2 regions of the Oceanobacillus sp. M65 genome follow, and region 2 is predicted to be linked to the other one. Evidence: riboswitches for the same ligand, from Rfam matches in the RefSeq annotation. Region 2 holds a riboswitch; the other holds the start of a gene.
The links. A riboswitch is a leader RNA that binds a small molecule or an ion and turns the genes downstream of it on or off. The one in region 2 is predicted to bind lysine.
Positions count from the first base shown of each region.

Region 1: another riboswitch for lysine. It lies ahead of nhaC (Na+/H+ antiporter NhaC); the one in region 2 lies ahead of ACTWPF_RS07210 (Na+/H+ antiporter NhaC family protein).

Region 1 is NZ_JBQQCJ010000004.1:191,371-194,805, forward strand. Features, by position in the region: gene ACTWPF_RS16040 (iron chaperone) at 157-525, shown strand; gene ACTWPF_RS16045 (hypothetical protein) at 589-897, shown strand; lysine riboswitch at 1,029-1,201, shown strand; gene nhaC (Na+/H+ antiporter NhaC) at 1,457-2,842, shown strand; gene ACTWPF_RS16055 (cold-shock protein) at 3,293-3,435, shown strand, end outside.
Region 2 is NZ_JBQQCJ010000001.1:1,526,797-1,530,231, forward strand. Features, by position in the region: gene ACTWPF_RS07200 (HD-GYP domain-containing protein) at 1-603, shown strand, start outside; gene yunB (sporulation protein YunB) at 662-1,453, shown strand; lysine riboswitch at 1,505-1,680, shown strand; gene ACTWPF_RS07210 (Na+/H+ antiporter NhaC family protein) at 1,846-3,405, shown strand.

The DNA.
Region 1 (3,435 bases), on a different contig from region 2:
TAAGAGAGAAAGGAAATTAACCGCAACTGAGCTTTCTGTCTATCTGATTACTCAAGTTGCTGCATTTCTATGCGCAGGGAGTTATTTCCTTCTATTCTTGGACAGGAACTTTGGTTAATAAGTATTTTTTTATCAGTAAAAATAGGAGGGAACACGATGGAAACGTTGGAAGAATATGTAGCGCAAATTGACCCACAACATAAAGAGAGAATGATAGAGGTTTTGAGTTGGGTAAAGGAAACCTTTCCTAATCTAAAGTCCAGAATAGCTTGGAACCAGCCTATGTTCACGGACCATGGCACCTATATTATTGGATTTAGTGTTTCCAAAAAACATTTAGCTGTGGCCCCAGAGGCGGTAGGAATTAACCATTTCGCCCATGATATTGTAGAGGCTGGTTATGATTATACAAAGCAGCTTGTCCGCATCCCTTGGGAAAGTTCTGTTGATTACACATTACTCGACAAGATGATTCGTTTTAATATGATGGACAAGGCAGAGTGTTCCACGTTTTGGCGGAAGTAAGGGGAAAGATGACCATAAACAGGAAATCTTTCTATATAATTTTCTAATTAAGGAGAAGTTTCGATGAATAGTAAGAAGAAAACAGGTATGATATTAGGTATTGCTTCCCTACTAATGGTGTTTATTTGCTTCATTATATTCCTCTTTAGGGGACCGAATCCTAATATTCATATAGACGCTACCATTTTTATTGTTTTATCAGCCATTGGAATTGTATTAGCTATCTTTTCTTGGATTAAGTCTAAACGACTTACCTTTTTAATTGTTGGATTGCTAGGGAATGGTGTTGTGATGGGGTTTGGATTTCTATTGTTATTAGCGATGGGGTTAAGTGAAGCAATGAATGAGGTAGACAGGAATCTTTTCTTATAGAAAGAATCAACTGGAATTTCGGTGTGAAAGAAATATATAACAAAACCAATCAACAAAAAACAATATTCTTGCAATTATAAAAGTAGACATGTATAGTTATACTGAAAAATTTAATAGTTACCTTACCAACTCGGTGAGGTAGAGGCGCGAACATTATCAGTAATCAATTGGAGTATGACATCAGAGATGATTGATGAAAGGGATGCTCGCCGAAGTGTAATAAGGGTCAAGCTTATTATTGCTGGGATGTCTTTTAACAAGAGGCATACTGTCATGCACGTCTGCATGGAGGACTACTGATCGAATGGAAGATACCATATTGTTAACAATGATAGGTTATTTTTCTATCATTGTTTTTTTGTGTGTTTTTTTAACCTCCATTGACGACAGAAAACGAATTTAGGATGGAGGTAAACTTAATGAAGAAGATATTTATCCCGGCATAACCAGACAAACGTCTTGCGTTTAAATTCAACCGCTATTTTAATTATGAATTTATTGGAAGAGAAGATAGGCAAAAAATGAATGCCTAAATATACTATACGAGGGGAAACTACATATGAAACTATCAACCTGGAAAGCCATATTACTACTCGTCTTATCATTTTCCGTAGTTTTAGGCGGAATTTTATATCTTGACGCACCCACCACGATTGTATTAATTTCTGCTGGGGTACTTGTTATTATTTTATCTCTCATTTGGGGGATTAAATGGAGTGAAATTGAAGAGGATCTTGTAGAAACATTAAAATCAATGCTTCCAGCGATATTAATTTTGTTAGCTGTTGGAATGCTAATTGGTGTTTGGATGTTGTCTGGAACCATTCCATTAATTGTGTTTTATGGACTGAAAAGTATTGACCCATCCTTATTCCTAATTATCACGGCAATTATTTGTTCGGTTATGTCCATTATGGCGGGAACCTCTTGGGGAACGATTGGTACAGTGGGTGTTGCGCTTATGGGCGTTTCCATTGGCCTCGGTATTCCTTTACATTACACGGCAGGAGCAATTGTAGTCGGAGCGTTTTTTGGGGATAAGCTATCTCCATTATCTGACACAACCATTATGGCGCCTGCTATGGCCGGCGTGCCAATCGTGGACCATATTAAACATATGCTGTGGACCACGATTCCAGGCTATATTATTTCACTAATCCTATATTTTATTTTAGGATTTCAATTTAATGGTCAAATTGAAAACAATGAGAGTGTGGAACTCATATTATCAACATTGAGCAATAATTTTACTTTAAATCCGATTTTAATTCTTCCACCTCTCTTAGTATTGGTGTTAATTTATTTTAGAAAACCGACACTTCCCGTATTCGGAGTAGGGATTATTGCGGGATGTCTGTTGGCGGTAATATTTCAGGGGAGAGAGCTGTTTGAAGTGTTCACTGCCTTAGATGGAGGCTATACTGCTTCCACAAACGTGCCAATTGTAGATGAGATACTTCAACGTGGCGGTATGTCGAGTATGTTAGGCACAGTCGCTTTGTTGATTAGTGCTGCTATTTTCGGATCTCCCTTAAAATCAGCAGGAGTAATACAAGTTTTACTTGATAAGATTGTCGAGTTTGCTAAGAGTGGGAAAGCAATGATGACCTCTAGTTTAACTTTACATGGCATTCTATTTACCATAACAGGTAGTTATTATGTAACATACGCCGTTATTGGTCCTATCATTAGTCCGTTATACGATAAATTTGGTCTGCAAAGAAAAAATTGGTCCAGAACGATGGAGGATACCGGAACCGCTCTATCTCCAATCATACCGTGGGGTGTAACAGGTGCATTTGTTGCAGATACTCTGCAAGTATCAACAGGAGAGTTCTTCCTCTATGCACCCATGACATACCTTGGAATTATCTTCGCGCTTATTTATATATTTAGTGGCATTGGGATTTCAAAAACCAAAGTAAATAAAGCAAATGCTGCATAACGTCAATTTACAGCAACAATACAAAGGGTAGCTTAAGCAGGCTACCCTCTGGATTTGTTTATTCATTCATAGACAATCTCATTCCCCCTTTAGCTAACAGCTTTTTAAAATAGATCAGATTACATGTTAGAACGGCAAAAATCAATGGAGATAAATATACTGCTGCTGAATCCCATCGATTTCAAGTAGCCATAATTGCATTAAATGTAGAGTATCTTCGATGATTAAAATTGACTACAAACTAAGGTTTTCTAGCTTTTAAATTCTTTCTTCAATAAATAATTTCGAATAAGACTTGCCAATCTAAATTTTATCTGTTATTCTAAAGAAGAATTATTTTTGTTCGGTCTCGATCTGAGAGGAAAGTATCGCAAGACACGCTTCACCTTTTATCTAAATTGAGCATTAATAGTAATAAATTGTGGGAATACCACGCAGGAGGAAACAAACATGCAACAAGGTACAGTAAAATGGTTTAACGCAGATAAAGGCTTCGGTTTCATCGAAGTTGAAGGTGGAGATGATGTATTCGTACATTTCTCAGCTATCCAAGGAGAAGGCTTCAAAACTTTAGACGAAGGTCAAGCTGTTTC
Region 2 (3,435 bases):
GAAATTGGCGTAGGGGCAATGCTACATGATATTGGAAAAATGTTTATTGATCCAAAAATCCTGCAAAAACCTGATAAGCTATCAGATGAAGAATTTGAAATAATTAAAGGGCATACGCAAGTGGGCTTTGATTACCTTCGTAAACACCAATACATGCCAACAGTAATCTCCCACTGTGCTTATCAGCATCATGAAAGACTTGATGGATCTGGTTACCCGAGAGGCATACAAGGGGAGGAAATCCATACTTATGCAAAAGTAATTGGAATAGCGGATGTGTTTGATGCGGTAACAAGCTCACGAGTATATCGTGAAGCTATGCTGCCACATGAAGGGTTGGAAATTCTTTATGCTGGAGCAGTAAATTTATTTGATAAAGAAATGATTGAAGCGTTTAAGCGGAGTGTTGTTGCCTACCCAAATGGATTAACAATCGAATTAAGTGATGGCCGTATTGGTGTTGTGATAAGGCAAAACACTAATTTATGTGATCGTCCAGTTGTTCGAATTCTAGAAGAAAACGGAAATCCGACAGCTAGCCCATATGAAATTGATTTGGAACGTACTGTAAACGTTACAGTAAAAGATGTATTGGTAGATTAATATTTAATTCTAGCCCTTTTAATACAAGCATAAGTTTGTGTTAAGGGGGTTTTTTTACGTGAAATTTAGAAAACGTTATGGTACAAGTAGAGCAACACCTCCAGCAAAAACAGTTTTTCTTTTTACAATTGTGTTATTTGGCCTGATGGTTTTACTTAGCATCGTAATTGTTGATAAGAAAATTACTCCAGTGTTGATGGATATTGCAGTTGTCAAAACCGAAGAATTTGCAACAAGAACTATTAATGCGGCTGTAAAATCAACGGAAAATATTAGTTTTGATGATCTCATGGATGTAAGAATGGATAATAATGGAAACGTATCTCTTTTAGGTTGGAATTCTGTTGCTGTAAACAGAGCGCTTCGCATTGCAACGAATAAGGCGGAGTTCTTTCTTTATGGAATGAATAAAGGAGAAACCTTGGATATAAATGATCCTGAGCTTGACCCAATTGAATATGGGGATACACCAGGAGAATTAGCGAATCAGGACCCAACGGTGGTGGAAATTCCAATTGGCCAGGCAACAGGGAGTACAATTCTTTCTAACCTTGGGCCGAAAATCCCCGTGCACTTTGAAATTGTCGGCAGTATTCAGTCAGACGTTAAATATGAAGAAAGAGAAATTGGACTAAATGGTGCGTTAATCGAAATTTATATCCCTGTTTCTGTTAATGTACAAATAGTAGTTCCATTCACAACCGAAACGACAACAATTAGCACAAAGGTTTATGTGGATTCAAAAGTTATCATGGGGGACGTTCCAGAGTTTTATAATCGTGGTGGAGGGGAAAGTAGTGGAGATGGTCCAAATATTTCCATTCCACGAAATGACTTGAATAACGACTAAGAGACTGGTAATATTAGATAAGGAAAATTCAATAAGTAAATCTTATCAGATCGGTGAGGTAGAGGAGCGGGCAATATTAGTAATCAGCTGGAGAATGACAACGATGAAAGCTGGTGAAAGGGTTGTTTGCCGAAGCATAATAAGGGTCAAACTTATTTATAGCTGGTATATCTTTGAAAAGGGGATATACTGTCATGCATTGGTGTGCATGGAGCACTATTGATCGAAATGGAGGATAACGTATGTTGTAAAGCAATGATAGGTTATTTTCTGTCATTGCTTTTTTGTGCCTTTTTATAAACTGGTAATTACTTCCAGAGGCAGAACTTGACAATCGCGGTATTCATACATTTCCCTTTACTACCGACCAAAAAAATAACGGAGGTAACAGCATGGAAGGGACGATATTTTCACTCATACCGGCAATACTTATGCTTCTTCTTGTATTGCTAACACGAAATATTTATGTATCACTTGGAGTAGGAATTATAGTAGGAGCATTGTTTATTCATCATTTTTCTATTCTCGATTCCTTAAAAGAGATTGGCACAAGTTTTAGCAACATATTTTTTGCAGATGGGGCGCCAAATACTGGGAATCTTCTATTACTAGGTTTCCTATTATTGCTTGGTATTATGACTGCTTTTCTGCAAGCATCGGGAGGCAGTAGAGCATTTGGGCAATGGATGATCCATCGAATTAAAACACGTACTGGATCACAAGCCATGACAGGTGTACTCGGATTGATTATTTTTATTGATGATTATTTTAACAGTCTTGCAGTGGGACAAATAGCAAGACCATTAACTGATCGACATAAAGTATCTAGGGCGAAGCTTGCATATCTAATTGACTCTACTTCAGCTCCGGTTACCGTAATTTCCCCAATATCAAGCTGGGGTGCTTATATAATTGGAATAATTGGTGGATTGTTAGCAGCAAATGAGATTACCGATATTCGTCCATTAGAGGCTTTTATACAAATGATCCCATTAAACCTATACGCTTTGGGAGCTGTATTGCTCGTATTCATTGTGGCATATTTCAAGCTGGATATTGGACCAATGCGTACCCATGAAAAGCGTGCAATGGAAACAGGGGAGTTAGTTGACCCTGAACAAAAAAACGTACCAGGCGATCTTGGAAATAAAATTTCCGCACATACTAACGGGAGAATTTATCATCTGTTAGTTCCTATCATTGTATTAATTCTCGCAACCGTTTTAGCAATGATCTTTACAGGGGCAGCTGCATCAGGTTCTAATGTGACCATCTTAACCATTTTCTCTAATACTAATGTTAACTTATCGTTATTTGTTGGTGGGGTTGCTGCTGTGCTTACTGCTCTTTTATTCCATCTTCAGCAAAGTAAACCAAGAGAAAATTTAGTTAAAGTAATCGTGGAAGGCTTGAAAACCATGCTTCCTGCTATCTATATTCTTGTTTTAGCTTGGATGATCGGTTCCATAATTGGAACGTTGGAGACAGGTCAGTACTTGGCTCAATTAGTAAATGACGCTTCTATAAGTTCGTCGATGCTGCCGCTATTATTCTTCTTGATCTCCGGATTTATGGCACTGGCAACTGGGACTTCATGGGGAACATTTGGCATCATGCTACCAATTGCAGCGGAGGTAGCGGCAGTAACAGATACAACAATGTTGTTACCATCTCTGGCAGCAGTGCTTGCCGGTTCAGTCTTCGGTGACCATTGTACACCAATTTCTGATACAACTATTCTTTCGTCTACAGGGGCGGGAAGCAACCATATTGATCATGTTCTAACACAGCTTCCATATGCTATCATTGTAGCCGTTGCTGCTAGTATTGGATATTTACTAATTGGGTTAATGAATCAAGTATGGCTTCCACTGTTGATCACACTCTTGATTATAATCTTAATTAGTATCTTCTTGAGTTTCCTATCCAAAACAGCTACTCAGAAAGAGTAATGGGAATTCGAGCAGTTTTCTAAAACGAAG